2 linked regions of the Tautonia marina genome follow. The protein of the gene in region 1 interacts with the protein of each later gene in a pairwise test. Links are inferred from orthologs where the notes say so. Each region holds a gene or a part of one and is shown in the gene's direction. Other genes may lie near its edges.

What was found.
Region 2: the proteins of gyrA (region 1) and gyrB interact in binary tests that used the Escherichia coli proteins (3 or more experiments, as listed by UniProt). The link is inferred for Tautonia marina from one-to-one orthologs.

The regions. Positions count from the first base shown.
Region 1 is NZ_WEZF01000015.1:930-16,417, forward strand. What follows is about bases 361-3,663. They hold gyrA (DNA gyrase subunit A), read left to right. Parts: upstream 361-748; coding sequence 749-3,463; downstream 3,464-3,663. Other genes in these bases: GA615_RS17720 (GDP-mannose 4,6-dehydratase), read left to right, coding at 3,611-3,663. Also shown: more of GA615_RS17720, read left to right, coding at 3,664-4,582; GA615_RS17725 (hypothetical protein), read left to right, coding at 4,731-5,231; GA615_RS17730 (YcjX family protein), read left to right, coding at 5,341-6,744; GA615_RS17735 (YcjF family protein), read left to right, coding at 6,803-7,972; GA615_RS17740 (hypothetical protein), read left to right, coding at 8,070-8,309; GA615_RS17745 (PIN domain-containing protein), read left to right, coding at 8,293-8,745; GA615_RS17750 (hypothetical protein), read right to left, coding at 8,763-9,365; GA615_RS17755 (choice-of-anchor Q domain-containing protein), read left to right, coding at 9,718-11,541; GA615_RS17760 (NAD(P)H-hydrate epimerase), read right to left, coding at 11,481-12,161; GA615_RS17765 (FmdB family zinc ribbon protein), read left to right, coding at 12,358-12,606; GA615_RS17770 (hypothetical protein), read left to right, coding at 12,844-13,086; chromosomal replication initiator protein DnaA, read left to right, coding at 13,367-14,818; GA615_RS17780 (glycosyltransferase family 2 protein), read left to right, coding at 15,099-15,488. UniProt on the Escherichia coli protein: A type II topoisomerase that negatively supercoils closed circular double-stranded (ds) DNA in an ATP-dependent manner to maintain chromosomes in an underwound state.
Region 2 is NZ_WEZF01000014.1:26,612-41,979, forward strand. Bases 1,338-4,520 are described here. They hold gyrB (DNA topoisomerase (ATP-hydrolyzing) subunit B), read left to right. Parts: upstream 1,338-1,683; coding sequence 1,684-4,320; downstream 4,321-4,520. Other genes in these bases: GA615_RS17020 (DUF721 domain-containing protein), read left to right, coding at 1,338-1,578; GA615_RS17030 (hypothetical protein), read left to right, coding at 4,410-4,520. Outside these bases: dnaN (DNA polymerase III subunit beta), read left to right, coding at 24-1,145; more of GA615_RS17020, read left to right, coding at 1,237-1,337; more of GA615_RS17030, read left to right, coding at 4,521-4,940; GA615_RS17035 (hypothetical protein), read left to right, coding at 4,949-5,194; GA615_RS17040 (ADP-ribosylglycohydrolase family protein), read right to left, coding at 5,226-6,176; GA615_RS17045 (XDD4 family exosortase-dependent surface protein), read right to left, coding at 6,354-7,166; GA615_RS17050 (nucleoside deaminase), read right to left, coding at 7,744-8,211; GA615_RS17055 (DUF1328 domain-containing protein), read left to right, coding at 8,981-9,166; GA615_RS17060 (ArnT family glycosyltransferase), read left to right, coding at 9,484-11,127; GA615_RS17065 (Uma2 family endonuclease), read right to left, coding at 11,135-11,689; arsM (arsenite methyltransferase), read right to left, coding at 11,856-12,755; GA615_RS17075 (hypothetical protein), read right to left, coding at 12,799-13,485; GA615_RS17080 (ArsR/SmtB family transcription factor), read right to left, coding at 13,560-13,931; GA615_RS17085 (carboxymuconolactone decarboxylase family protein), read right to left, coding at 14,111-14,653; GA615_RS17090 (peroxiredoxin), read right to left, coding at 15,015-15,368. UniProt on the Escherichia coli protein: DNA gyrase negatively supercoils closed circular double-stranded DNA in an ATP-dependent manner to maintain chromosomes in an underwound state.

The DNA.
Region 1 (15,488 bases):
CTCCGTTTTCGATGATGTTGTCATGGAGGATCTGCCGATCTCGTTTCCCCCTTCCCTGAGCGGTCGGCTCGGGGCGTCCTCTTTGGCAACCTGAGATCATACTCCCCTGCTCCCGCCTCAGCGCACCGAGGGGCGTACCCAGAGCGCACCGAGGGGCGCACCCGAAGCGCACCAAACAGCCACCAACGGGCGCACCGAACAGCGCACCAATCGGCGCACCCGAACAGCTCGTTGAGGGATAACCCCCCTTCGGTCAGCCGGATGGCGAGCCAACCGTTGAGGGAGGTTGGTCGTTCAAAGCCTTGTTGTTGCAAATGGTTACGTATTTCATTCCTCGCGTTGCGAAACGAACCCATCGCTCCCGAGTTTGCCCTTCGAAACGAACCCATGCCCCGAAGTTCAACACACGAAACGAACCCATTCCCACCAAACGCACCATGACGAAACGAACCCATTCCCCCCGAACGCGCCGTGACGAAACGAACCCGTTCCTCCCGAATCTCAACCCACCCAACCGTTCCCCATTTCGCCGTTCCCTCTCATCCGTGTTCCATCCGTGTTTCATCCGTGGCTCAAAACCTCCCCTCCCCTCCCTTCAAACCCGACGTAACCCCTTGGCAGCGGGCCGACTCAGCGTTGTGGACGCCAAGGATTTCGGGTACAATGGGCCTTCACTCTTGTTCACCACGCCAGGGCTCCAGATCGCTGGCCCCGGATCGCCCCGACGGGTTGAGGGATCGTACCAACCGTGAGCACCGCATCGCCGACCGAAGGGCACCTGCCGACCCCGCCGCTGAACATCGAGGACGAGCTCAAGGAGAGCTACCTCAACTACGCGATGTCGGTCATCGTCAGCCGGGCCTTGCCCGACGTCCGCGACGGCCTGAAGCCCTCGCAGCGCCGGATCCTGGTGGCGATGCGCGACCTCGGCCTCTCCCCCGGGGGCGGCACGAGCAAGTGCGCGGGCATCGTCGGCGAGACGATGAAGCGCTACCACCCGCACGGCGACAACTCGATCTACCCCACCCTGGCCCGCATGGCCCAGTGGTGGAACATGAGGCACCTGCTTGTCACCGGTCAGGGGAACTTCGGCTCGATCCACGGCCTGCCCCCGGCCGCCATGCGGTACACCGAGGCGAAGCTCAGCCCCGTCGCCGCCGAGATGCTCGAAGACATCCAGCTCGACACGGTCGACTTCCAGCCGAACTACGACGAGAAGTTCTCCGAGCCTCGCGTCCTCCCCTCGAAGTTCCCGAACCTCCTGGTCAACGGATCGGGCGGCATCGCCGTCGGCATGGCCACGAGCATCCCGCCCCACAACCTGGGCGAGGTCTGCGATGCCCTCGTGGCGATGATCGACGACCCCGAGATCGACCTCGCCGGCTTGATGGAGCACCTCCCTGGCCCCGACTTCCCGACCGGCGGCACCATCTGCGGCCGCTGGGGGATCATGGAGGCGTATCGGACCGGCCGAGGCCGCATCACCCTCCGGGCCAAGTACGAGATCGAGGAACTCCGCGACGGCCGCAGCCAGATCATTTTCACCGAGATCCCGTACCAGCTCACCAAGGAAATGCTCCTGAAGAAGCTGGCCGATCTGGTCAACAACGCCCGGATCACCGGCGTCTCCGGCGTCGACGACCACAGCGACCGCAAGCAGCCGGTCCGGGTGGTGGTGACGGTCAAGCGCGGGGAAGACCCGAACGTCGTCCTCAACCAGTTGTTCCGGTATTCGCCGCTTCAGGACACCTTCAGCGTCATCATGCTGGCGCTGGTCGATGGCCGGCCTCGGACCTTGCCCCTGAAGGAGATGCTCCGGCTGTTCCTCGAACACCGGGTCGTCGTCATCCGCCGCCGGACCCAGTATCAGCTCCGCCAGGCTCGGCAGCGGGCGCACGTGGTCGAAGGCTTGCTCATCGCCCTTCATTATATTGACGAGGTGATCCGGGTCATCCGCTCGTCGGCCAACCCGAGCGAGGCCCGCGCCCGCCTGATGGGCCTGGAAGTCTCCGACCAGATTCTCCGCCGCGCCCTCGACAACCCCGACGCCCAGGCCACCGGCCCCCTGACCCGCAACCAGGCCGACGCGATCCTCGCCATGAGGCTCCAGCAGCTCACCGGCCTGGAGGCCGACAAGCTGGCCGACGAGTACCGGAAGCTCCGCGAGGACATCAACCGCTACGAGGCCATTCTCGCCGACGAACGCCTGATCTACGACCTCATCCGCGCCGACCTCCGCGAGCTCAAGCAGAAGTACGCCAACGCTCGCCGCTCGGAACTCTCCAGCGAGGAACTCGGGGACTTCGACAAGGAAGCCCTGATCCGCGAAGAGTACATGGTCGTCACCATCACCAACGCCGGCTACATCAAGCGCCTGCCCCCCAGCACCTACCGGGCGCAAGGCCGAGGCGGCCGGGGGATCTCGGCCACGAGCACCCGCGAAGGCGACTTCCTCGAGCATATGTTCGTTGCCTTGACCCATGACTACATCCTCTTCTTCACCGACCAGGGGAAGGTCTACTGGTTGAAGGTCTACGACGTGCCCGAGGTCAGCCGGACCGCCGCCGGCCGCGCCGTGGTCAACCTCCTGCAGCTCGACGAGGGGGAACGCATCACCGGCTTCCTCCCCGTCCGAGAGTTCGCCGAAGACGAATATCTGATGATGTGCACCCGTCGCGGCACGGTGAAGAAGACCCCCCTGACCGCCTACAAGCGGCCGCTCGGGCGCGGGATCATCGCCCTGGGCCTCGACGACGGCGACGAGCTGATCGCCGTCGGCCGGGTGAAGGCGGGCGATCATGTCTTGATCTCCACGAAGGAGGGCATGGCGATTCGCTTCGACGAGTCCGACGCCCGGAGCATGGGCCGCACCGCTCACGGCGTCCGCGGCATCAAGCTCGAAGGGGACGACGAGGTCGTCAGCATGATCGTCGCCAACGGCCAGGACGACCCGGCCAGCCTGTTGACCGTCTGCAACAACGGCTACGGCAAGCGGACCGCGTTGACCGAGTACCGCTCTCAGAACCGTGGCGGCAAGGGGCTCATTGATATCAAGACCACCGAGCGCAACGGCCCGGTCGTCGCCATTGCCAAGGTCACCGACGAGGACGAGGTCATGATGACCACCGTCGGCGGCAACATCATCCGGACTCGCGTGGCCGACATCAGCATGATCGGCCGAAATACCCAGGGGGTCCGCCTGATCCGGATCGAGGAAGGAGACTCGGTCGGCTCGCTCGCCAAGCTGCCCGAGGAGGAACTGAACGGCTCGAACGGTGACGAGATCCTCGATGAGGCCGTGGGCGAGGCGATCGCCGAGGGCCCCCTTGATGGCGACGCCGACGCCGACGACGCCCGACCCACCCCTCGACCAGACCACCTCCTCAACGATGGGGTCGGCCCGGCCGAGGCGAGCGATCACATCGACGACCTTGACGCCGACGGCGAGCCCGACCGTGAGTAATGCCTCGGCTGTTGTTGGACGAATGGGGGGCGGGCCTGGCCGCCCCTCGACCTTCATGCCTTGTCCGGTTCGACCGAGACGATTACCCTTTGGCAACGGCTCGTCGGGAGCAGGGTGATTCGAAGGGAGTCGAGGGGAGAACCGGCCATGCGAGCGCTGATTTCCGGCATCACCGGCTTTGTCGGCGGCCATCTGGCCGAGCACTTGCTGGACCAAGGGGACGCGGTCGTCGGCCTGTCGGCCTCGGGACGATGGCCGGACTCGACCGCCCATCTGGCCGAGGCCGTCCGGCTCGAAACGTTCGACCTGCTGGCCGACTCGGTCGGCTCGCTCGCCCGGATGCTGACCCGGAAGCGTCCGGAGGCGATCTACCACCTGGCCGCGCAGGCCAATCCGCACGCCAGCTTCGACGACCCGAGGGCGACCTGGGACCTGAACCTCGGCGGCACCCTCACCTTGCTCGAAGCGATCCGGCAGGCCGAACTGGACGAGAAGCCCCGGGTCGTGCTGGTCGGGTCTGGCGTCTCCTACGGCAACCCGAGCCCCGAGGATCTGCCCGTCACCGAACGCTGCCCCTTGCGGCCGAACAACCCTTACGCGGCGAGCAAGGCGGCGGCCGACCTGCTCGGCATCCAGCACTGGCTGGCGCACGGCACGCCGGTGGTGATCGCTCGGCCGTTCAACCATGCCGGGCCGAGGCAGGAAGACCGCTACGTCCTGAGCAGCTTCGCCCGCCAGGTGGCCGAGGTCGAGCGCGGCGATCGCCCTCGGATCGAGGTCGGCAACCTTCAGGTCGTCCGTGACTTCACCGACGTCCGCGACATCGTCCGCGCCTATCGCCTGCTGGCCGAATCGGGCCGACCGGGCGAGGTGTACAACATCGGCACCGGCCGCAACGAGTCGCTCGCCCACTTGCTCGACATCCTTCGAGGGCTGGCCGATCGGCCGGTTGAGGTGGTGGTCGATCCCGCTCGCGTTCGGCCGGTTGATCAGCCCTTGCTCCTGGCAGACGCCTCGAAGCTCCACGCCGATACCGGCTGGGAACCGCGCTGGACCAGTGAGCAGACGCTGGCCGATATGCTCAACTTCTGGCGATCCCACCTTCCGGCCCCGGCCTGACGCCCCGAGCCATCAGGCGACATCTCCCCTCCCTCCGAACCGAAAAAAGGTTGCAAGAATCTCCCGGATCGAGCGAATAAGCATTCCTGGACATCAACGATCACACCGTCGCCAGGTGCGGACACGATCCCGAGGGAGGCCGATGGCAATGAAGGCTGACTTGTCGACCGATGATGATGTGATGGGTCAGAAGCCGGGGGCTCTGGGGGGCGGCAGCGGCCGGTCGTTCGCTCGGGGGCTGGCGCTGGGGCTCGCAATCGGGGGGCTTTGCACCTGGTTCGTCTTCCGACCCTCGAACGAGACGGCAACCGCGGTGATTGCTCCCGTCGAGCGTCCGAACTCGCCCGTGACTCGCGAGACCTACACAAAGATCAGGCCGGGGATGTCCTCCTGGGAGGTCCACGACATGCTCGGCTCGGGCGAGGTGATCGGCGAGCAGGGGATGATCGTTGACGAGAACGGTCAGTACCGGAAGTGGGAGAATCTCGGCCGGCGCGTGTCGAACTCCTCGGGAACCGTCTCCGACCACGACGGCCAGCCGCGCGAGGACGTGCGCAGGACCGTCCGGTGGTCGAACGGCAAGCGAATGATCACGGTGGTCTTCCATAACGACTCGGTCGTCGAGAAGATCGAGGAGAACCTTTACTGAGCCAGCCATTTCCCGGCGGCCGAGCCGTTGGAGCGGCGGTTGAGTTTGGGCCTTTGGGCCACTTCCGTGCTGGTGTGTTCTGGGGATCATTCCCCGGCCGAGTCTGCTCATGATCCTCAACCCATTCCGACGACAACCGCTTCGATCCCGCCGATCGGTCGGCCTGGTCGGCCTCTTTTACAGTGGCAAGACGGTCCTATTGACCTCTTTGATAGCGCACCTGCGCAATCATGATCCTGACCGTTTTCCCCTTGGGTCCGGACCCGATGCGCCCGAGATGACCCTGCTGGGCGAACTCCCCCCTGCCCTTTGCGTCGAGCGGTTCGACGTCGACGACCACTACAACCGCCTGATCGACTCCGACTGGCCCGCCAAGACCGACCGCCTGAACGAGTACCGGGCCGAGCTGGTCGTTGGGAAAGGGAGCTGGTGGACGACTGACCTGTCGCTCGTCGATCTGCCGGGCGAACGCCTGGCGGACATGGTGATCGCCTCGCACCCCACCTTCGACGCCTGGAGCGATGCCGTACTGGGTGTCTTGCGCAACGAGGCCGAGTTTGCCCGCATCGCCCGGCCATACCTTGAAACGGCCGAGCGGCCCGGCGCGACCGAGCCCGACATCCTGGCCGCCTACCGAACCGTGCTGGCCACCTTGCACACGCGGTTCATGCCGTTCATCTCGCCGTCAAGCTTCGTGCTCGACCCCGAAGGCGTCTCGCTCGACGCGAAGCTCGGCCCCGACCGCCCGGCGACCGAGGCCGATTGGATTGCCTTGAAGGCCGATCGCGGCATGTGCGGGCTGGCTCGGTCGGAGGAATTCGCCCCGCTGCCCCCGGCGGTTCGGGAGCGATCCCCCGCCCTGGCATCGACCTTTGCCGGGCGGTACGCCCGCTATCGCGAGGCAGTTGTCTTGCCGTTCGCCAACGCCTTGAGTCGGTGCGATGATCTGGTGGTGCTGGTTGATGTGACGGTCCTGCTCGAAGGCGGGCACGGGATGGTCAACGCCTATCGGGCGTTCCTGGAACAGGTGCTGGCCGCCGTCGATCCAGGGTTCACCCCCGCGCAGCAGGTCGTGGACTGGGGGCTGTGGACCCTGTCTCTGTTTCAAGCGAAGTATGCTCATGTGCGTCGAATTGTGTTCGTTGCCACCAAGGCCGATCGGGTGGTCCGGGACGACCGCGACCGGCTGCTCGACCTCCTGACGCAACTGACCCGGCCGATCATCCGGCCGCACCAGGCGAGAAAGCATCTGACGGTGGAGCACCTGATCGTTGCGGCCGTCCACTCCACCTGGACCCAGCCGGGCGACCCGGCCGATACGCTCCGCTACAACTCGCCGAAGGGGGAGGTGCAGGCCACCGTCTCGCGGCTCCCGGACCAGTGGCCCGACCACTTCGAGCCGGGCCGCTTCCGGTTCCCTCGGCCTGAGCCTTCGTTGCCTCGTGCTCGGGTGCGGGTGCCTCCTCAGATCAATCTCGATCGGTTGACGCGGTTTTTGCTTGATCTGAAATAAGACATTCTGAATCGAATCAAAGGATGAGATTGTCTCCTCTCTTGAGAAGGAGCCCGCCATGAGTCATCCCTCGGGCTACGGCCCATCCTCCGGGATTCCCGGCGGCGAGGAGCAGGAGCGCGGACCCGGCCCTGCGCCCGAGACGCGGTCGGAGCCGACCTCCACACCGACCCCCGAGCTGGAACCCGCCAGGGAGCGGCGTTCGCGCCCGGTTGACTCGGGCATTCCGGTTCCCGTGCTCGATGAGTCGAGGGTCGGCCCGCCCCGGATGTTCCTCGAAGATCTGCCGCCAATCGACGACGATGAGCCGATCCTTGAGGAACGCGATCGCCCCTGGGTGGATCGCGGGACCGGGGCCTTGATCGTCGTGCTGGTGACGGCGGTGCTCCTGCTGGTCGTGGCCTCGCAGGCGGCGAGCTTCCTGGCGGCGCTGGCGGTCTGGCCGCCGGTGGTGCAGGCGATTGGCTACGGGGTGGCGGCGGTTTTGGTGGGAATGTTTGCCATCGCGGCAGTCGGCCTGATCTGGAAGTACTTCACGCTGCCGATCTCGCCGGGGGTGCGGGTCGATCGGGCCGATTCGCTGAGTCATCGCCGGTCGGTCCAGGCTCAGGCCCGCCGCAATCGGGCAATCGCCAAGCGTCAGTTGCTCACATTTCTGGAAGGCTATCCGACCGACCCTCGCCACACGCGCGTTCTGGTGTCGATTGCCGGACCCGAAGCGGCCCAACGATTGCTCATTCAGCGGACCCGCCTGCTCTCGCACGACGCGGCGACCGATGACGACTGGGTCCGCGAGTTCGAGGCCCGCTTCCTCGAACCGCTGGACGAGATGGCCCGAACGCTCGTGAAACGCCAGGCCGTGGCCGTCGGGGTGAAGACGGCGATTGTGCCGAGCGGATTCCTGGATGGGTTGATCGTGGTCGCCAACGCTTATCAACTAATCGGCAGTCTTTGCCGGCTCTACCACCTGCGGGCCGACAACTGGTCGACCATCAAGATCACCGCACACGTCTTCGGCAACACGTTTGTCGCCGCCCGCCTGGAGGAATTCACCGACCAGGCCGCCGACGCCTCGTTCGATCAGATGCACGACCTGATCCACAGCCAGGTTGCCCGAGGCGTGCTCTCTCGTCTCTCGTCCGGCGTGACCCAGGGGACGGTCAACGGCTTGCTCCTGCGCCGGTTTGGCCGCTACGCGATCCGGGCCTTGCGGCCGATCCGGGGGTGAGTGGTGCGGGGCGATTCTCCTGGATTTGCCCGTAATCGAGTCATTTCGATCCAATGAATCAACGGTCGAATTCGGTTTGTGCGACGAGGGTCGACAGATGGCACACTTGACGACGATCTCGGGGACCTATCGCGATGGTGTGATCGAGCTATCGGAACGTCCGGCCGGAGTCTCGGCAGGGGCTCGGGTGCTGGTGACGTTCCTGGACGAGGCCTCAATCGCTCCCGAGGAACGCGAAGCCCTGCGTCAGGAAGCCTTTGCCGACATGAGGCGGGGGATTGATCTGGGGGGGGCTCCCTACCCGACCCGGGAGGAACTGAATGAGCGGAACCGATGACCCTGCACCGGTGATGGTTGATACCAATGTGGTTGTTTACGCGTATGATCCAAGTGACCTCGCGAAGCACAACCAGGCCATTGAACTTCTCGCGGCACTTTCGGAGCAAGGACGACTGATGATGAGTGCCCAGGTGTTCAACGAGTTCAGTAATGTCTTGATGAGCCGACGCCGGGAGCAGCCGCTGGCCCCGCCTGAAGTTCCAACGATCCTGAGGCGGTTGCTGATGATTGGAAAGGTCGTGCCCTTGACCGCCTCGATGACGCTCCGTGCCCCCGACGCCATCCCCCGGCATGGCTTCTCGTTCTGGGATGCCCTGGTCTGGGCTGCCGCCAAGGAGCACGGCGCAACGGTTCTCTCCACCGAGGACTTCCAGCATGGCCGGCAGATCGAAGGGGTTCGCATCGTCCACCCGTTCGAGGTGTTCCCGGCCTGAGGTCGGGGCTTGCCGGGTCAGGGGTTCGGCTCGGGCGTGTCTTCGTCCTCGGTATCCTCTCGGTCTTCGTCCTCGGTATCCTCTCGGTCTTCGTCCTCGGTATCTGGGTCCTCGGCGTCGTCGTTCCCGGGATCATCCGGGAGGAAGGTGATGGACCGGAGCTTGTAGGGGTCGAGAATCAACGGGCCGAGGTTCGTGGTCATCTTCAAGGGGGCGAACAGGTGGAGCGGTCCGGCAAGTTCCTCGCCCGATTTGGCGACGACCGCGCCGGGGACCGTCATGGTCCAGACGCCGCTCACCACCATCACGTTCATGTTCATGGAAGGATTCCCCTCCGGGATGTCGAAGCGGAGGGCGCGGAGCTTCTCCGGGGGGATCTCGTAGCGGCCGAAGTCGCTGTCGATGGCAATGGGGCCGAGTCGAAGCGGGCCGGACACGCGCTTGCCGGTTGACGATTCGACCTCGACCATCCGTTCCGAAAGTTCCGGGGGCTCCTGGCCCTGCATCATGCCGCCGCCCAACGGCCCGAGGCCCCCGCCGCCGAACTGGGCCGAGGCGATCCCGGGCAGGAAGGCCAGGGTCATGACTGCGCACAAGGGCCGCAAGTTCGATGGAATCATCGGAGCATCCTCGACAGAACGGGAGGATTGAACAATCGACGTGAACGGCTCGATGCCGAAGCGTCACTGTACCGAGGGCGGTAACCCTGCATCAATTCATTTCTCTCCGATGACGTGATCTGGGAATCAAGATGGAGCGCCGCAGATGGGCTTGGCTCGGAAGAATCCGCGCAATCCGAAGAATCATTCAATTCGGACGAGGGAGCGGGCCGAAGATCCGAGATGAGCCGGACCCCTTGCCGGGCGTCTGCCTTCGGAGATCGAAGCCGAAGGGGAACACCCAAATCGGCGCGGCGGGTGAGGGGTCGGGAAGGGCTTGGGGCACGGACAGGCCGGAAGCGGGGTGCTTCGGATGACTGCGATCGGATGGAAGCGAGGCGGGGCGGTCGTCGGGCGTCCGGGCAAGGCGGCTCGCAGGAAGACGGCGCTGGTCGGAGCGATCGAATCGCTGGAGCCTCGGGTCGTGATGGCGACGTTCATGGTGACGAGCGCCGCCGATACCGGGCCGGGGACGCTCCGGGATGCGATTGAGCAGGCGAACCGGGTGCCTCGTGAGGCGCACATCATTAACATTGCGCCGGAAGTTCCGGGGCCGATTGTCCTCAACAGCGCCTTGCCGAGCTTGATCGGTGAGGTCGAGCTGGCCGGTCCCGAGGGGTCGCAGGTGGCGATTGTCCGAAGCAGCGTACCGGAGACGCCGGAATTCCGGCTCCTGACCGTCGGCGAGACGGCCACGGTGACGGTCAAGCACCTGGCGTTCTCGGGCGGTCAGGCGCAGTTCGGCGGCGGCATCCTGAACGATGGGGAACTGAACCTGCTGTTCAGCGACGTTTCGGGGAACGTGGCCGGAGCGAAGGGAGGGGGAATCTACAACACGGGGGTTCTCTCGATCGGCTCGTCGTCCATCCGGGACAATGTGGCCGCGGGGGAGCGGACGATCGGCCTCGGCCCGGCTGGGATCGGCCGAGGAGGAGCGATCTTCAACGCGAACAGCCTGACGCTTTCGACCAGCTCGGTGACCGGAAATTCCACGAACCGAGAAGGGGGAGCGATCTGGAACTCGGGCTGGACGAGCATCAACACGAGCCTCCTGGCCGAGAACTCGGCCGAGGCCTTCGTGCTGGCTCCCGGCCGGGTGCCGATCGGCCGCGGTGGGGCAGTGTATAACACCTCCATCCTTCACATCAACGGCAGCACCCTGACCGACAACCTCGCCAATCAGCAAGGGGGAGCCGTCTACAGCAACGTCACGCGCCCCCGGATCGAGCCGTCGTCGATCACCTCGTCGATCGTCGCCGACAATGTCGTGGATGACGTGTTTGTGCGGTTCGGGCCGTTCGAGTTCAAGGGGCCGAATCTGGTCGGCAAGGTTTCGGGGAAGACGACCGGCGCGGTTTCGATGCCGGGTGTCGATCCGATGCTGGGGCCGCTCGGGCTGTACGGCGGTTCGCTGCTGGTCCGCCCTCCCTTGCCGGGGAGCCCGGCCATTGGGGCGGGACTCTACAACGCGGCCTTCCAGACCGACCTGCGAGGGACCGCCCGCTCGGCCGAGTCGACCGACCTGGGAGCCGTCGAGTCGATCCCCTTTTCCCTGCTCGTCGAGTCGGGAAGCGGCCAGGAGGCGATGCCGGGCCAACCCTTCACCGCGCCGCTCGTCGTGCGACTCGCTTCCGACGTTGGGGGATCGCTCGAAGGGGGCCAGGTTGTCTTCCGGGCACCCGCGGAAGGGGCTTCGGCGGTGCTGGTCGGGAACCCGGCGCGGGTCAATACCGAGGGGGTTGCCCAGGTGCAGGCCATCGCCAACGGCATCCCGGGGACGTATGAGGTGATCGTCGAATCGGCCGGGGCCAAGGAACCGGTGATTGTCACGCTCACCAATGGGGGGACGGAGCCGGATCTCGGTGAGAGGATCGCGGCGGTGGTGGACCCTGAGCCGATCGTAGCCGCCGCTCGACAGGCGGTAGACGACCTGAGAACGGCCCTGCCGAGACCGTCTCGGGTGGCTCCGGCCGTGCAGGATCGGGCGGCGGCCCTGGGACGAGCGCTCCGGCAGTCGGTCGAATCATCGAGCGAGTCGGGGCGATCGTTGCATCCGGCGATCGCTCGGGTGCTTGATCAGATCCGGGAGCGGAACGGATCGAGCAGCAGGCCGGGCACGCCGATCTCGACGACCTGAACGGCCCCGGTCCAATCGGAAGCGCCCGGCGCGTCGAAGCCGCGTTTGCGGGCCACGAAGCTGGTGGTGCAACGGGCTCGGATGGCCACCCCGAGCGGCCGGCCGGTGTCGCAGTCGAGGCCCGAGGGCAGGTCGAGCGCGAGCACCGGTTTGCCCGAGGCGTTGACGGCCTCGATCACATCGCGGAGCGACCCTTCGACGGCTCGGGTCAGGCCGGTGCCGAGCAGGCCATCGACGACCCAATCGGCCCAGGAGAGCTGGGGGTCGAGGTCGTTTGCGTCGGTCAGTGAGCGTTGATCAAACCCGGCCCGGTCGAGGATGGCGTGCTGGGTGGCGGGGTCGCCGCGAAGCTGATCGGCCAAGACGGTCCAGCGAACCCGGACCGGCCATCCCCAGGCGTCGAGATGCCGGGCGACGACCGCGCCATCGCCGCCGTTGTTGCCCGAGCCGCAAAGGATCAGCACGCGCTTCGGCTCGGGGCCGGCGGCGACTCGAAGGCATTCGGCGGCCCCTCGGCCGGCGTTTTCCATCAAGACGAGGGTGGGGAGGCCCAGCTCATCGGCGGCCCGCGCGTCGATGCTTCGGACCTCGTCGCGAGCGAGGGGGCGAAGGGGAGTCATCTGGCGTCGTCTCCTCGACCGAGGCGAAGGGAAGCCGCCGGGGAGAGCCTTTGCGTTGACGGCCCGGCAACGTCGGCCCCTATAATACCGGCATGCCCACCGATCCGACGACCGACCCCCTGCTCGGATTGATCGGGCCGATCCCGCCAGCAACGCGGAACCTCACTTAACGATCCGGCCGGAGCGTTTGACGACCATGCCTCTGTACGAATATCACTGCGATGCCTGCGATCGAGACTTCGAGGCGCTTGTCCGCTCGGCGTCCGACACGCCGAAATGCCCGTCGTGCGGCGCCTCGGAATTGACGAAGCAGTTCAGCGTTCCGGCCTCGGCCCGGTCGAGCGGCTCGGCCTCCTCCTCGCTTCCCGTCTGCGACGCGCCGATGCCCGCGGGTGGTTGCGGAGCGATGGGCTGCGGCGGGGGTTTCTGCGCGATGGACAATTAAGCCCGAAGGGATGCCGGATCACGAACATCCGCTACGTTGGAAAATCGCCAAAAAAAACAGAAGACCGATGGCCGGGCGCGCCGTACGGTGAATTCCAGTCACCGTGACGCGATGCGGCGTTGCCCGGTTCGATGCTGAAGACACCCTCCTCCCGCGATCGAGGCGGAAGGGGCCGGGATCGCCGTCCGTCTGCTCGGCTCGCGCGAAGCCGCAAGAGCTACGAAGGAGGGAGATCCGATGGCCCTTTGGTTTGCATGGCTCCTGGACGTCCGGTTGCATTTGAGCCTGTTCGTGGTGTTTCTGTTGACGATCATCCTGGGAGATCGGTCGGAGACCAAACCGCAACCGGTCTGGAGAGTGGAACGCCTGGTCCAGCGCCAGCAGGAATATGAGCGGGCGAGGGCGCTGGCGCTGGCCGCTTCCGGAGACTCGCACAAGGAAACGCTCAGGATGGCCCCTGGCCCGGCCGAACGGCCGTGAGGGCGCCCGGATCGCGCCAGCCGGACCGCGCCGGAGGCCTTGCCGTAAGTCGGCGCGAGCGCTCGACTTCCTATTCGCGCCAGGTGGCGCCAGCGCCCCTCGAAGCCGATTGACTTCGAGGGGATCCGGGCGCATATCCCCCTAGGTTCGTCGTGCCGTCCTGAAGATCGGGCGTGCCGATGGCGATCATTGGTTGGTGATCGTCACGCGTCGGCCGATCGGTCGTTCCAGGAAGTTCCGGCGCGTGATGCTCTCGCGGATGAAGGGGGAGAGGTCGATCATGGTCGATCGGCGGTTCGAGCATGAGCCGGCCCTGCGGGCGGCGGTGGCCGAGCGAGTCGGCGAGTCTCGCTTTGGGCTCTGGTTCGGCGACGAGGTCCGGCTCGGCGTCGAGGGCGACTGCCTGACCGTCGGCGTTCCGAATCGGTTTTTCCGGGATTGGATCCGAGGGAAGTACGCCCGCGAGCTGTCGGCCGTGGGAGAACAGATCGCCGGCCGTCGGCTGGATCTGGCCTTCGAGGTGGCCGATGAGCTGGAGCCGAGCGTGGACGAGGTCGCCCCTGGGCCTCCCGATCGCTCGAAGCCGGACGATCGGAGGCGAGGGCCGTCGGTGCCGCTACCGACCTCGTCTCCCGCGGCCCCCGTGGATCAACCCGCGCCGAGGCCGCCGGTCGATCATCCCCGCTCGCGACGGGCGAGAGCCCCTCGACGGCTCGATCAGTTCGTGCCCGGTCCCGGCAGCCGCCTGGCTCTGGCCGCGTGTATCGAGATGGCCGAGTCGCCCGGTTCGGCGTTCAATCCGCTGGTGATTCACGGCGGCATCGGCCTGGGGAAGACGCACCTGCTGGAAGGCCTGGCCGAGACGATCGCACGGCGACACCCTGGCATGAGGGTCATTCATCAGACGGCCGAGGCGTTTACCAACAGCTTCCTCGAAGCGATGCGAGCCGGGACGCTCAACGGGTTTCGCTCACGATACCGGAGCGCAGAGCTGTTGATTCTCGATGATGTGCACTTCCTGACCTCAAAGCGGGCGACGCAAGACGAGTTTCAACACACCTTCGACGCCCTGATCGCCGCCGGGGCGGCCGTGGTGCTGGCCAGCGATCAGCACCCGAGGCTTATTCCGAAGCTCTCCGACGAGCTGGCCACCCGGTTGCTCGGTGGCATGGTCGTGAAGCTCGACGCTCCTGATCCGACCACCCGGCGTGCGATTCTCAAGGCGAAGGCCGCGGCTCGCGGGGTCGAATTGCCCGAGGCGGTGGCCTCGTATATCGCCGAACACCTGCGCACGAGCGTCCGAGAGCTGGAAGGGGCCTTGCACAGCGTTCTCGCCCACGCCACCCTGACCGGCAAGCGGCTCGACCTGAACCTGGCGAAATCGGCCCTGCGCGACACGATCCGACACACGGCGCAGGCGGTGGCGCTGCGCGACATCGAGCGGGCCGTGGCCTCCTTGTTCGACCTGCCGCCCGATGCCCTGAAGTCCGACGGCCGCTCCCGAGCCGTGACCCACCCCCGAATGATGGCCATGTACCTGGCCCGCAAGCATACCGGAGCGGCCTACAGCGAGATCGGTCGCTACTTTGGCGGCCGGAATCACTCGACGGTCATCTCGGCCGAGAAGAAGGTCCGCGCCTGGCTGCAGGACGAGCAACGCCAGTCGCTCCTGGCCGGGTTCGAGACGATGGGCGAGATCCTCTCGGCCGTCGAACGGGCGCTGGGGACCTGAAACGGATCCTGGCCACCGAAGCGAATCGAGGTCACGTCGAGAACGTGCGATGCGTTTCGAGGCGATCCAGTTGTTTCATGGAGAGATGTGAGAATCCTTTCGCTCGCCATGGTGACGCCAGAGAACGCCGGGGCAACGCCAGCGACGTTGCGATTGGCGTTGCCCCTGTCTGGGACTCGAAGTATAGTCCGCCGCTGCCTCTCTCGATTGGGCCGGTGTGTTCTGTCATGAGACACTGCCGGCAGGATCGAGCGCGATTTGCTCACGGAGGAGCCGGATCATGGGAGCGTTGGCAGCGGCGAAGATCGGCCGTGAACAGCCTATTCGTGTGCATCGTCCCGAGGCCACTCTCGTTTCGGGCTTTCCTCTCCGACCGGCGATCGCAGCCAACACCGCCGAGGCAACCGCCCTCTGGGACGAGTTCTTCGGCTCATTTTTTGACCGGCAGGCCGCCGTGCGGCTGGTCCATGAAACCAATCCGCGCGTTCACAATCGTTGGAGGCCGAAGCTCGCGCTGGTCCTCCCGCCGGACTTCTCGGTCGATCGCCCGTCGCACCGGGCCGATCTGACCGCCGCGCTCGAAGTGCTGGCAGCGACCGTTGAGCAGTACAAGATTGAATGCATTAGCAACAGTCCTGATGCGTCTCGCCTCTTTGCCGAGGTTCGTCCG
Region 2 (15,368 bases), on another replicon or contig:
GAGGTCCAGGGCGGGGCGTCTCCATGAAATTGCTGTGCGACCGCGAGCAATTGCTCGCTGCGTTCGGGGCCGTCGGCGGTGTGGTGCCGGCCCGGAGTCCCAAGCCGATCCTCCAGAACCTCAAGCTCGACGCCTCGCCGAACCAGGGCTCGACCCTGATGGCGACCGACCTGGAAGTCGGCATCCGCTTGAAGGTGCTGGGGGTCAAGGTCGATCAGCCCGGCTCGGTCATCCTCCCCCTGCAAAAGATGGGGCAGATCCTCCGCGCCAGCACCGGAGACGACGAGCTGGCCCTTGAAGTCGAGGGGGAAACCCTGGTCGTCCGCGGCCACCGCTCCGAGTTCAAGCTCCCGGCCGAAGACCCGAGCCTCTTCCCCGACCCGCCCGACTTCCACGCCGAGACCGGCTACCGCATCTCCCCGGCCGACCTCCGCCGCGCCGTCCGCCGCACCAGCTTCGCCACCGACCCCGACAGCACCCGATACGCCCTCGCCGGCGTCCTGATGGAGCCGGGGCCCGAGTCGATCACCATGGTCGGTACCGACGGCCGCCGGATGGCCCGCCAGATCATCCCCTGCGAACCCGAAGGCGAGGCCGAAGTTCCGAGCCAGGCCCCGGTCATCCCGGTCAAGGCCCTCCGCCTCATCGAGCGCAACCTCGACGACGACGAGCCGGCCCGAATCGCCGTGCAGGACGGCACCGCCGTGCTCGTCCGGACCGGCCGCGCGGTCATCTACAGCCGGCTCGTCGAAGGCCGGTTCCCGAACTACAAGGCCGTCATGCCCAGCAGCTACGAGTGCCGGATCCCCTTCACCGAGGTCGATCCGTTGCTCTCGGCCGTCGAGCAGGCGGCCATCGTCACCAGCAAGGAGAGCCGAGGGGTCGACTTCCAGTTCGGCGACGGCCTGCTCAAACTCGCCAGCCAGACGGCCGACATCGGCGAGTCGCACGTCGAGCTGCCCATCACCTACGACGGCAAGGACGTGGCCATCACCTTCGACGCCACCTATCTGATCGAGGCCCTCAAGACCCTCGACCCCTCGCAGCCGATCGCCGCCGAGCTGATCGACCACAAAAGCGCCGCCGTGTTCAAGACCGAAGACCAATATACCTATGTCGTGATGCCCCTGAACCGCGACCGCTAAGCTTGGGCACTTCGGAGCCAGATCATCGGCCAGGTGGGGGCGGGCGGAGCGTGCCCCATCCGCTTGCCAAATGCGGGGTTGAGACGTTACAATGAAAAAGCGTACACATCGAGAACGCCCCCAGGGGGGCGGAGGTCCGACCCCCCTGGCCGAGACGCTCGGCTCGCTGTTCGCCGCTCGAGGATACGCCCGAACCCGAGCCCTCAGCGAGCTGGAAGCCGCCTGGGAATCGGCCGTCGGGGCCGACCTGGTCGCCCGAACCCGCCTCGGTGGCGTCCGCCACGGGGTCCTGAGCGTCACGGTCGCTCACCCGACGCTCCTGGAGGAACTCTCCGCGTTCCGCAAGCCGTCCATCCTCGCCACCTTGCGGCGCGAGGCCCCCGGCACCCCGGTCCTCGATATCCGCTTCCGGGTCGGTCCCGTCGAATCGTGATCGTAACCGTGACCGCTCGCTGGTCGATCGACGACGCTCCCGAACCGACCCGAACCCCGCCTTGCACGTTGCTTGCTTGCTCTTCAGCCTTTTTGAGGTTTGGTGATGGCCCTCAACTCCGACGGCTCGATCGAGACTCCCGAGGCCCCGACCACTCCCCCGGGGCCTGGCGGCGACGGCTCCCAGGCACTCGGCTACACCGAGGAGAATATCCGGGTCCTCGAAGGGATCGAGGCCATCCGCAAGCGCCCCGGCATGTACATTGGTGACACCACCACCCGGGGGCTCCACCACCTGATCTACGAGGTTGTCGACAACTCGATCGACGAGGCGATGGCCGGCCACTGTCGCGCCATCGACGTGACCATCCACGCCGACGGCTCGGCCTCGATCGCCGACGACGGCCGAGGCATCCCGGTCAAGGACCACCCGAACTACCCCGGCGTCAGCACGCTCGAAATCGTCCTGACCAAGCCCCACGCCGGCGGCAAGTTCGACCACGCCACCTACAAGGTCTCCGGCGGCCTGCACGGCGTCGGCATCACCGTCGTCAACGCCTTGAGCGAGCACCTCGAAGCCGAGGTCCACCGCGACGGCAAGGTCTGGCGGCACGAGTACAACCGCGGCGAGGCCCAGGGGCCCATCCGATCGACCGGCGCCACCAAGCGCACCGGCACCCGCATCCAGTTCCTGCCCGATGCCGAGATCTTCCCCGACATCGAGTTCGACTACGACACCCTCGAGAAACGCTTCCGGGAACTCTCGTTCCTCAACCCCGGCGTCCGCATCCGCCTGATCGACGAACGCGGTGACGAGCCAAAGCAGGACGAGTTCTACAGCGAAGGCGGCCTCGCCGAGTTCGTCTCCCACCTCAACCGCGCCCAGAACCCCCTGCACGAGCCGGCCGTCCTCACCGGCCGCGACGACGAGCGCGCCGTCGAGGTCGAGGTCGCGCTCCAGTACAACGACAGCTTCTCCGAGACTGTCGTCACCTACTGCAACAACATCCACACGATCGAGGGCGGCACCCACCTGACCGGCTTCCGCGCCGCGTTGACCCGGACGATGAACTCGTACCTGAAGGCCAACGCCCCCGCCAGCCAGAAGGGCCGCAAGGACCTGACCATCTCCGGCGACGACTTCCGCGAGGGGCTCACCGCCGTCGTCTCCGTCCGCGTGCCCGACCCCCAGTTCGAAGGGCAGACCAAGACGAAGCTCGGCAACGGCGAGGTCGAGGGGATCGTCGCCAAGGCCGTCAACGACTCCCTCTCGGCCTACCTCGAACAGAACCCGGGAGCCGCCAAGAAGCTCGTCGCCAAGGCCGTCCTTGCCGCCGAGGCCCGCGAGGCCACCCGCAAGGCCCGCGAGCTGGTCCGCAACCGCAAAGGCGTGCTCACCGGCGGCGGCCTGCCCGGCAAGCTGATGGACTGCACCAGCCACGACCGCGACCACTCCGAGCTGTTCCTCGTCGAGGGCGACTCCGCCGGCGGCACCGCCGAAGGGGGCCGCGACCGCCAGTTCCAGGCCATCCTCCCGCTCCGCGGCAAGATCCTCAACGTCGAGCGCGCCCGGCTCGACAAGGTCCTCGGCAACGAGGAGGTCCGCAACATCATCACGGCCGTCGGCGGCGGCATCGGCGAGGAAGAAGCGACCGGCAAGCGCCGCTACGGCAAGATCGTCATGATGTCCGACGCCGACGTCGACGGCTCGCACATCCGCACCCTGCTCATGACCTTCTTCTACCGCCAGATGCCCCGCCTGGTGGCCGAAGGTCACCTGTATGTCGCCCAGCCGCCGCTTTATTTGATCACCTCTCGAAAAGAGCGCCGCTACGTGCAGACCGAGGCCGAGATGCACGCCATCCTCATGGGCAACGGCCTGCACGACGCCACCCTCCGCCGCGTCGGTCCCGGCTCCGACGCCGCCCCGTTGACCGCCGACGGCGACAAGCTCCGCGCGCTGGTCGAGATCGCCGCCGGCCTCGATAACGCCCTGCGAGCCTTCGGCCGCCGCAACCTTCCCATCGGCGAGTTCCTCAACCGCGCCCACCCCGAAACCGGCCTGCTCCCCCTCTTCCTCGTCCGGCAGCTCGAACAGGACGACATCTACCTTTCCTCGGCCGAGGAGCTGGAACGCTTCACCCGAGAACACGCCCCCGAATCCCTCGACGCCGCCCCCGTCGTCGACACCGACATTCCCTCCGCCGACGCCGATACGGACGCCGACACCGAGATCGACGCGGCCGAAGCTCCTGAAGCATCGCCCGAAGCCGACGCCGGCGCCACCCCGGCTCCCGTCGATCAGGTCCCGTTCCGGATCATCGAGCTGAGCGAGGTCCGCTCCCTGAACAAGTGGATCGCCCGGCTCCGCGACGAGTTCGCGCTGGGGACTGACGTCCTCCTGCCCGTCGAGGTCACCGGCGACGAGCCCCCCCCGCGCTTCATCCTCGACCGCGAGGGGGACGAGCACCCGCTTCTCGACCTCCGGGAACTTGTCCCCACCGTCCGGAAGCTGGGCGAGCGCGGCCTGAAGATCACCCGCTTCAAGGGCCTCGGCGAGATGGACGCCGAACAGCTCTGGGAAACCACCATGGACCCGAGCCGCCGCACCCTGCTTCAGGTCCGCCTCGACGACGCCGCCGCCGCCAACGACCTGTTCACCACCCTCATGGGCGACGACGTCGAACCCCGCCGCGAGTTCATCGAAAAGCACGCGCTTGAGGTCAAGAACCTCGACGTGTGACCGGCAGACGGCCCCGGTCATTTCCCCCTGGGGCCGATCCGATCGTCACGGCTTGCCCTCCAATCGGATGGAACCAGGAGAGTCGAAGCATGCGTGTTTATCGATTTCGACTCAGCGGCTTGATGCTCATCGTCGCGGTGGTGGCCCTGAACCTGGCCATTGGCATGGCCCTTTTCTCCCGCGATATATCCCTCCTGTTTCGGATCGCTCTGATCGGGATTGCGCTGCAAGTCGGGCTCGTCGCGTGGGTCCGGGGCCGAAACCGTCCCTTCTGGGCGGGGTTTATGGCGTTCGGCCTGCTGAGCGCCCTCTCCTGCGCCCTGGCCTTCGGCCCCCGGTTCGAGATCGTCACCGATGCGACGGGGTCTCGGCCCGTCGAAGTCGCCCCCGCCTCGGCGATGTGGCAGGCGTGGGAGGGCTATGATCGGCTCTGGGTTTCGCGGCTCGAACCCGTCGTGTTCCCTTACCTTCAGCTTCCGGAGCCTCCGTTGCCGATCGTGATCGCCTGGGTGACGACGATCATCCTGGCCTCGGCCGTCCCTCATGCGTTGATCGCGATCGCAGGCGGCCTGATCACCCGCGCCTCTGCCCGACGATTCCGGTCGAGGGTCGGTTCGTAAGTCGTGTCTTGAAACGGAAATGGCGTCCGCCCCTCGCCCTGCCGGCCGTCGGGCTGTTTGTTGCCGGGGCGGGCTTCGCCTACGACCTCGCCTTCGCGGGGATCCCGTACCCGGATCCGACCCCGGAGATGGCGGCCCGATACCGCTTCCATTCCCGCATCGCCTCGGCGGCCGAATGGTCCGGCGCGGCGGTTGTCCTGGTCGGTATGCTGTCCCTCGCGTTGCGGGCGGCCTGGCGGCGGGTGTCCCCCTGATCGCCCTTCTCGGGCGATCCGAGAGGCTCGATCACCCCTCCCACCGTTGCTGCAACCGCTCCAAGAGCGGCTCGTACAGCTCCTTCCCCCGCAGCGCCTGCCGCCAGCGATCGGGAATCGCGTCGATCCCGTCTCTCAACCCTGCCAGTCCTCCGGCCACGCACGCCGTGGTATCGGTATCATGGCCAAGAGCAATGGCGGATTTGACCACGCCTTCATACGAGGGTTCTTCCATCGCCAGGCGGCTCGACCGCAGGCAATCGACCACATAGCCGGTCCCCTTGCCCGAGGGGGGCTCGTCGGGCCGGATCGCCCCTTCGAGTTCGAGCATCAAGATCGACTCATAATCGCAAAGCGTTCGCATGGTCCGCACCGCCTCGCGCCACGGGTCGGCCGCGCCGTCGAGGATCCGACGTGCCCAGAGGCAGTACAGGGCGCAACTCGCCTGCGACCGCGCATGCCCGTGCGTCAGCTTCGACTGCAAGCAGGCCAGGTCGATCAGTTCCACATCCGTCCCTTGATGCCAGAGCGCCAGCGGCAAGACGCGCATCAACGACCCGTTGCCGTTGTCCCGCTCGCCATGCGGCCCGGCCATCGCCGCCGGAATCCCCTCGCGAAGGTTCTGCAAGGCCCGGCTCGTGGTGATCCCGATGTCAAACACCTTACCGCCCACGGCCATGAAGCCGTGTTCATACCAATCGAGCAGCTTGCGTCCAAGATCCTCCAGGTCCAGCTGCCCGCAGTCGAGCAACGACGCCAGCAAACAGAGCGCCTGCGCCCCGTCGTCCGACCACGTTCCCGGCGGCACCCCCGCATGAGCCCTCCGGAACCCCTCCGGCGGCTCCATCTCGATCGCCTCAACCGGCGGTAAATCGCCCGGCGCGTGGAACTCGTACGGCACGCCCAGCGCGTCACCCACCAGGAGGCCGATCAATCCCCCTTCCAACCGATCGAGCAACCCTGGTGGCGTTTCGGCTTCCATGAATCAGTCCTGGTCCGATCGATCCCTGGTTTCCCAATGACACACCCCCTGGCGAGCTTACCCGATCCGCTCACGTCGGGAAACGACGATGCCCTACCACCAGCATGCTGGAAGGCAGGGCATCGAGGGGCATGGGTGTCGCGTTTCCGATGGGATCAAGGCGGGCAGAATCAGCCGTCAGGCTGCGGCGTTCAACGATCGGTGGCGCTGGATGACCCGAACCAGACCAATCGTTGCCACGCAGCCCAGGGCCATCACCAGGGTCGACGGCTCGGGGACTGCGTTCACCCCCTCCGAGCCCTCCTCATCGCTGTCTGGTGGTGTCTGCAGGGTTCCGTAGAAGCTCGGCTCAGAGAGCGATGTCCCGTACTGGAATTTCACGCTCTGGATGTGGGAGAGACTGAACCCACTGCCTACCGTGATGGCAAACGTCAGGGTGTCTCGAACCAGCGGGGTCGAATCGACCGCATTATTGCCGTCGCCAGGGTTGTATCCGGCATTGATGAGACCGAAGTTAAACCCTCCCGTGCCCTCTCCCGTGTTGACGATGTTGCCGTTGAAGATCCCGAACCCCGCGGTTCCGAGACCCTCGGACGGCTTGAGCTGCCAGCCCCCCAACGTCCCGGTGTAGTCCTTCTTCGAGCCGTCGACCGCCAGGTTCGGGTTGGCCGGCCCCGAGTAGTTGACCAGCTCCGAGGCATACGCCGTCAGCAGGTTGAAAGGGTTCGGCGTCGGATTGATGTCGACCAGCAGCGCCGTCAAGACACTGCTCGGCACGGTCTGGTTTGCCCCATACGTCTGGAGCGAAGTGTTTTTCAGAACAATCGAGAGCGTTGAATCGCTCAGCGAAAACTCGGCCGAGGCGGCCAGGGCATGATTCGCCGAGGAGTTCGTGCCCGAGCCCAGGTACAGGCCCGCCTGACACGGCTCAGAGGCGACCGTGAGTATCACCAGGGCACCCCACAGAGCGCCTTGTCCGCGCAAAACCATCGAAGAGACTCCCCAGTCTTGGAGCCGTCACCGTGCGTCATCGCAAATGGTCGCCGTCGTGGCGATCTCGCGCTCGTTCCCGTCAACTCGAAGGGGTCTGAGAACCGCCGGACGACGCAAGCCCTCGCGCCGATCCGACGAAGTCCCGCCTTCAAGCCACGGAACTCCGCTCAATGCAACCGCAACCGTGCTTGATCTCAAACACCCCAGAACTCACTGAGTTCTTGCAAGGGTGCATTTCTCTCGCCCGCCATTCTTTCGTTCCCACCCGGTGGGTTCAAGAGCCCCCTTCCGAATGTTCACGAAACGTTGTCAGGACGCAACATTCCTGTCTCCTCCTTGCATCATCCCGCGCACCAAAGCAGCCCGGCCCGATCCTCTCTCTCATGAGTCCGAACCGGGCCGGGCGGGTTGAGCAGGAATTGCCCGCGCTCCATCGAGACCGTTTTCATTCCGACCATCGAGCGCGGTTGGTTGTGTTGTGTGCAACTGGACCGTTTAGAGCTGGCGCCGGCTCGATCATCGTCCGAGTCGAGGGCGAAAAGCCGGTCGGGGTCTGAGTTCAACACTCGTCTGATCAGTACGCGCGGCCTCGGGCGGCCTTCCAGGTGTCGAAGAGGGCGCGGCACTCGTCGCGGAGGGGGCCGGGCTCGACGAGGATCGGGCTGCCTCCCTGGCGGGCGAGGGAGGCGGCCGGAACGCTCAGTTCGGAAAAACCGGCGGCATCGGCATCGGCAATCGAGGCGCCAAAGATCACCCGATCGACCCGGGCCCAGTGCGAGGCAGCCAGGCACATCGGGCAGGGCTCGCAGGTCGTGTACAGGGTCGATCCGGTGAGGTCAATTCGTTCGAGGCTCCGGCAGGCGATCCGGATGGCGTTCACCTCGGCATGAGCGGTCGGGTCGGTGTCTTGCCAGACCGTGTTGTGCGCCTCGGCAACAATCTGACCCTCCCGCACGATCACCGAGCCGAAGGGCGACTGCCCGTTTGCGATTCCCTTGCGGCAGATCTCCACCGCCCGGCGCATGAACGCCTCGTGATCCATCGTCCCAGGTCCCTTCTGACGTCCGCCAGACGCCCCAGAGCCGCTCTTCGCGGGCCAACCCCGCCAACCACCGGACCGCGATCGAGGATCACCATACCGGATGGCTCCCTCCTCGGTCCAGAAGACCGGCACGCTGACCCTCCACTCGGTCTTCCGCGAGGAGCGTTCGTCGACTCGACTGCTCCCCATCCTGCATCTTGGCAACTTACGCCATTGCTCCTTGTGTTCCGCTTCCTTTCGTTTCTTTTCGTTCTGAGAACGTAAATGAACGGTAGAAAATCATCGTCTTCTTCGGAGAGAGGCCTCCGACGTGTTGACGGTCGCAACCTCAATACGCGAACTCGTTCTTCTGAAAGGAGTTAGGAAACACCGTCCAGAAAACTTCCCAGGGGAAAACCCGTTAACCTTTCTGTCGCGCCCTCCGGCATGGTCCGGGGTTCTCGTGGGTCCGACCACGGAGCGCGAATCCCCTGGTGTTCACCCTCCGGGCGCCATCCGCGAAGGCGCGACGCGCCATCAACGGGTTTTCCCCTGGTCGGTGTTGACGGCGGATCGGGACACCTGATCACCTGGACCAGGAGAAGCGGGTTCGGAATTTCCCACGCTTGGCATTCTCTTTGCATCCAGATCAAGGGTGAGTTTGGTCCTGCTGGTCGCCATTCGACCGGCTGTGATCACGGCCGGCGTGATCCCCCCCGTCGAAGCCACCGGCAGCGACCCCATCGGGAGACGCTCCCAATCCCTTCACTCAAGCGTTGAGGAACGAATCATGAGTTTGCTCTGGTGGGCCTTGATTGCTGCGGTCGTCGCGATCATTTCCGGTGCCCTCGGTTTCACGGGAGTGGCATCGGGTGCGGCGACCATCGCCCGGGTCCTGTTCGGGATCTTCCTGATTCTGGCCCTGATCCTGCTGCTCATGGCACTGCTCGCCGGGGCCGCCGTGGCCGCGGTCTAGCAGGCGCGAAACGGGGTCTGGTGACAGGTCCACGCACGGGGCCGCTGGTGCAAGCTCGCCCGGCAATCGCCCCTGGTTCCGACCTGTCACGACTCCGATCGCCTCCCCTTGGTTTCGCCGGAATCACCGCCTGGAGCACGCGAGGAGCAACTCTCTCGCAATCCTTCGCGCCTTACGCCCAATTTGGTGCGTAAGCGGCGTAATGGGCGCTTCTTCCTCCTCGCCTTCCTGGGATCGCCGTGGTGGCGTATGATCCCGAGCGGAATGGCCTCGGGCTTCGAATCGTTTCAGGCTCGACTGTGTGGGAGGTTGCGGGCATGATGCCATCAATCCGATCGGGCCGGGCTGACCGATGGGTCGGGTTGCTCGGGCTCCTGGCCGTGCTTGTGCTGGGAGTGGGGCTCGGCGGGGCTCGCCGCTTGACCTACCACGAGGCGATTGTGGCTCAGGGAGCGCGCGAGCTGCTCGCGTCTGACACGGCGGCCGACTGGCTGGTGCCGACCCTCGGCGGTCTTCCCTGGCTGGAAAAACCCCCCCTGGCCCACTGGTTGGTGGCCCTGTGTTCGGGGGTGGCGGGGGGAGTGAGCGAGACGTCGAGCCGAGTTCCTTCGGCCCTGGCCGCTGCGAGCCTCGCCGGAGTGGTTGCCTGGCTCGCGGCTCGGCGATTCGGGGGGACCGTCGGCCTCCTCGCCGGAGGCGTTCAGTTGACCACCGCCTGGTCGATTCAGCGCGGGCGCCTGGCCGATGCCGACATGCTGCTGGCCTTGCTCGTGGCTGCCACCCTGGCCGTCGCCGACCGATTGAGGACCGCGACCGACCCTCGATCCGCGCGAGCCTGGCAATGGGCGTTCTTCGCCCTGCTCGGTGGCACGAGTCTGGTCAAGGGAATTGGCTTTGGCGCGGTCCTGGCGATGGCGTCGATTGGGGCTCTGGTCCTCTGGGACCGCGACCGCCGCACCTTGCTCCGCTTTTGCTGGCCGACCGGCTGGTGCCTGGCTGCCTTGCTCGCGCTGGCCTGGCCGCTGGCGATTGTCGGCCGATACCCCGAGGCCGTGCCCCTCTGGCTTGGGCACGTGACCGACCGCCTCGCCGCCGAGCCTCGCCGGTTCGCCGGGCAGCCGATCGGGGCGTTCTTGCTGACACCGATTCTTCAGACCTTACCGTGGACCCCCTTTGCCCTGGTCGGCGCCTGGCACTCCCTCTGCCGCTCCCGCCGAGAGCCCGGCGGCGCCGACCGCCTGCTCTGGGCCTGGGCCGTCGTGCCGACGCTCTTACTCTCGATGGCCTCGGTTCGCAACGGCCACTACCTGATTCACGCCCTGCCCCCCTGGTCCATCTGGGCGGCGCTCGGGCTCGTTCGCCTCGGCGATCGCCTCCAGACGCGCCGAGGGTGGGCGCCCGATCGGCTCCGCCGCGCCACCGTTTCGCTGTTCGGCGCAATCGGCGTGACCGTGACAATCCTTCACATGCTCATCCTCCCCCGAGTCGATCACCGGGGGCGCGAGTGGTTCTGGTATGCCGAGGCCGCCCGCCAGGCTCCCCCCGATGAACCGCTCGTCTTGCTCTACGACTGGGACGGCCCCGACCCCTGGGACCGCCTCCCCTACCCGACTCCCTTCGGCCCGGTCCCGCCCGATCTGGCCGTCCGGCTTTTTTATCTCGACCGCCCCGCGCGCTGGCTTTCCGGACCCGACCGCCTCGCCGCCCACCCGCCAGGCTCCGGTCCCTTCACCGTCGTTGCCCGAGATCGCGACCTGCCTGCACTTCATTCCCTCGGGCCGGTCACCGAGCTGGACCGAGGCCCTTCTCACCGTTGGGATCGCTCCTACGCGCTGTTCCGCGTCTCCCCGGCACCGTCGTCTCATGACCGGCTCGCGGTGGGCGATCGGCCGTCCTCCGGGGCTGATCGCTCCGAGATCGAGCGAAACGAATCGAGAGTTTCGAGTGTTGATGTGTTATGACGATGTTTCAATCGAAGAAGCAGCGCACCGCGACGCGGAAGTCGCCCAGCAGGTCGGGAAGGGTCAGTTCATCGTCATCCTGCAACATTTGCGGGGCGTGATCGACTCGGTAAACCTGGGCCGAGCGCGCCTCGGGGTCGAGCACGAGGACGGCCACCACGCCGGCGTTGAGGTATTCCGTGACCTTCGCCAGCACGTCCGGCCAGCGATCGCCCGGCGAACGAACCTCGACGATCAGTTCGGGAACCTCTGGTCCATACGACTGCGGCAGCGGTCCCTTCGGTAAACGCTGATAACTGTAAAAGGCAATGTCGGCGCCGCGAACCGTGTCGGGATTGCGCTCGGTGATCACGCCGGAGTCATTACTCAGGACGTGGCCCAGGTCGTGCGCATCGACGTGATGGCGGATCAAGAAGTACGCCTGTCCACAGACTTGCCCATGACGTCGATTCGGTGGCGGCATGCGAACGACTCTCCCCCGGACCAACTCCTCGGGAAACCCGGGATCGGGCCTGTTGCCGAACTGCTCGGCAGTGATCAGTGATGCGACGGCGGTGGCCATCGGGGTCCTCCTGTCCGTGTCCTCGGGGTGAACTCCGCCTGTGTGATTGTCACCGGAACCCGGTCCCAATTTCCAGAGCCGGGAAAGGGCTTCCAGTTCCGGCGCAGGAGGCGGCCACGGTTCGGAACCGTTCCGAAGCGTTTCGAACGGAGCAACATCAACACAATCACTGAGGCTTTAACGCGAAGACTCGGACGCTGGCGGCGTAGTCGTTCACGTTGTACCGACGGAGCAGTTCGGCCAGGCGATCGTGAAAGGCCGCGTCGTCTGGAGCCACGGCGGGGGTGGGGGAACAGCACCCGGTCTCGGCGATTGGCAAGGCGCCGGAGGTAGGCGACGCCGGGGCCGGTGGTGAGCAGCAGGCGGCCTGGTTCTCGACCTTCGCGTAGGCGTTCAGGTCGGCCCCGGTGTCCACCACCTCGACGGCCGAGAACCCGGCGTCGAGCAACAACTGCCGATATTCAGGAATCAGCACGGCCCCGGCAATGCAGCCGACGTAGGCCATCAGGTCGTTGCCGAGTTCCTCCGGAAGATCCTGCTTCAGGGCGATATCGCTCACGGCCAGCCGACCACCCGGCTTCAACACGCGGACGATCTCGCGGAAGACGGCCGACTTGTCCGGAGCGAGGTTGATCACGCAATTGCTGATGACACAATCGACCGATGCGTCGGGCAAGGGCAAGGCGTCGATCGAGGCCAGGTGAAACGCAACGTTCGTCGCGCCGGCCTTCGCCGCGTTTTGCTCGGCCAGGGCGATCATCTCGGGGGTCATGTCGATGCCGATTGCCTTGCCCGACGGCCCCACCTTCTTCGCGGCGAGCAAGACGTCGAGCCCCCCTCCCGAGCCGAGGTCGACCACCACCTCCCCCTCGCGCAGGTTCGCCGTCGCCGTCGGGTTGCCGCACGAAAGGCCCATGTTCGCCTCGCTCGGGATCGAGGCCAGCTCCTCCGTCGAGTAGCCGAACGCCTCGGCCACCGCGCGCACCCCTTGCTGATCGCTCGACAGGCCAAAGCCCGCGACCGATCCATACTTCGCCTTCACGGCCTGGGTGATGGATTCCGACATGATTGTTCCTTTCAGAAATGAAGGTAATGGTCCACTGATCTCTTTAGAGAACTCGGGTCAAGGCGTGAAGCATCCATCGGGCCAGTTCGTCGCGACGCTCGGCGTAACGAAGCGATTCGACGGGAGAACCGTCCGCCTCTTTCGGATCGGCAAAGGGAATGGACACGCGGAGCGCAGCCCCCGGCACGACGGGGCACTCGTCGGCGGCCTCGTCGCAGACCATCAGGGCGGCAAACCCAGATCGAGGATTGCTGGCGTCATCATAACGCTTCGAGAACTCGATCGCCTCCGTTTCCGGGTTGCCCGGCACGGTTCCCCAGCGGACCCGGTAGACCGGATTCGGCAGACCGGAACGACCCGACGGAGCCTGCTCGCCGGTCGGCTCGATGACCACGCCGATCGCCTCCAGCGCGGCGATGGTCCGGGGGTTGAAGGCACTCGGCTCGGTCCCACCGCTGAACATCCGGATGTCGGGCAGACCAACAGACGCGGTGGCAATGTTCCCCATCGTCGCGCCGAGGATGCTCCGCCGACTGTTCCCGGTGCAAACCACGATCACCGGCGAGTCCTTGCCCGCCTCGCGATTCCTCGCAATCCAGCCGCCCAGAGCCTCGGCCATTTCCCGATGAGCGATCGGCGTCACCCCCCGGGCACGACCCTCGCCCAGTTGATCAAGATGCGCGGCAACCGCGGGAAGCAAGAGCGATCGGCGGTTGGGCTTCACGGTCATGATCGCTTCCGATGCTGGCCGGGTGTCTGAACCCTTGATTCGTGAAACCGAATATAGAAACGCAAAAAAATGATTCACTTACTGCAACAGGCGATGAGCCGATCGAGCCTCCTGCGATCTTCGCGCAGCAGCTCGATCGGGCCGAGGCACGAGCCGACACTCTCGATCAACGTCCGGTGCAGGCCCGATCTCGGCTTGGCCAGGCGGTAATGGACCCAGAGCCCTTCCTTACGACCGACCACCAGGCCGAGCTTGCGGAGGGCGGCCAGGTGTCTCGAAACGGTCGGTTGCGGTAAGCCGAGCGCCTCGTGCAGGTGGCAGACGCAGACCTCGCGATCGCCGACGAGTAGGTTCAAGAGCCGCAGTCGCACCGGATCGGCAAACGCCTTGAACAGCGCGGTCGATTCGGCCAGGGTCGGCGAGGTGTCGGCGGCCGTGGGGTTCATCGGTCGGTCAGGTTCTGGGACACCGGGATGCGCTTAATTCACTTTTCCGAATATACGCCGACCTCATTCAAAGGTCAAGGGAAACCGGCGTCGGTCCGCATCGACCGCGCCGATTTCCCTTGCTTGATCCCCCATCGTCGGGGACATACCCGATGCCGCCGGCCGGAACGCAGTGAACGTCAGGCCGTCGCCGTCGAGGGCTTGCTGGCCAGCAGCGCGGTCTGGAAGCCCCGGACGACGGCGGCGATGCGCACGGCGTCGTGGACCTTATCCTCGCCGGCTCCTTCCTTGATCAACGCGTCTTCATGAGCCTTGATGCACGCTTCGCAACCGGCCAGGGCCGCGCAGGCCAGCGAGGCCAGTTCGAACGTGGTCTTGTCGGTGGCCGGCCGGGCCATGCGGCTCATGCGGAGGCCGGCGGGGCGGTGCTGGTAGGCGTCCTTGCCCACCATGTGGCGGAAGCGATAGTAGGTCGTGTTCATCGCCATCAGGGCTGCCGCCGCCTTCGCGTCGGCAACCGCGGCGTCGTCGAGCGCCTCGCGGCCGTCGTCGGCGATCGCCTCGGCCAGCGCGGAGTCGTTCAGAAACAAGGCCGAGGTCAGGGCCACGGTGTATCGTTGCTTCGGGTCGAGGCTGCCGCCGCCGAGGACCGAGCCAAGATTCAGGCGCAGATCTTTGGTGTCATCACCGAGCGATTCTTTCATCGGGTCAAGCAGCGACATGAGCAAACGACTCCTCAAGCAAATCTGCCACCCGAACACCAGGGCTCAGGATCGGCAATCCGAACAAACATGATTTGATTCGATGTTCAGAGAAACGTGATCCGACACGCGATCGACGCGCCGCGAACGCAAACCTCGCGGATGCGTCCCACACGCCAGGCTCGCGCGTCGGTTCGTTTGTCCCTCTTGGCTCAACCTCCGGCCTCCCTCTCCCCGATTGCGGGGAGAGGGCCGGGGTGATGGGCCGTTGGCCCGCGCGCGACGCTCCGCGTCACGTCCTCACTCCCTCGTCCGGCGTTCGGCCACATGCTTCCCAGGGTCGGAAAACGAGGTCGCACGGGGAGACACGTCGATCCGTCGATCAAACCTTGATCGTCTCTTCACCCTTCTTCCAGTTGCACGGGCACAGCTCGCCCGACTGCAAGGCGTCGAGCACCCGGATGATCTCGTCCACGTTGCGGCCCACCGACAGGCCGTTGGCCGTGGCAAACTGGATCGTCCCCTCGGGGTCGACGATGAAGGTCGCCCGCAGGCAAACCCCTTCTTCGGGGTGCAGGATGCCCAGATCGGCGGCGAGCTTCTGGGCGCCGATGAGCGGGTACTTCAGGCCCTTCAGGTCCTCGTGCGACTGGCACCAGGCCAGGTGGCTGAACTCGTTGTCCGTGCTCCCGCCCACGACCATCGCGTCGCGGTCCTGGAACTCGCCGAGCCGCTT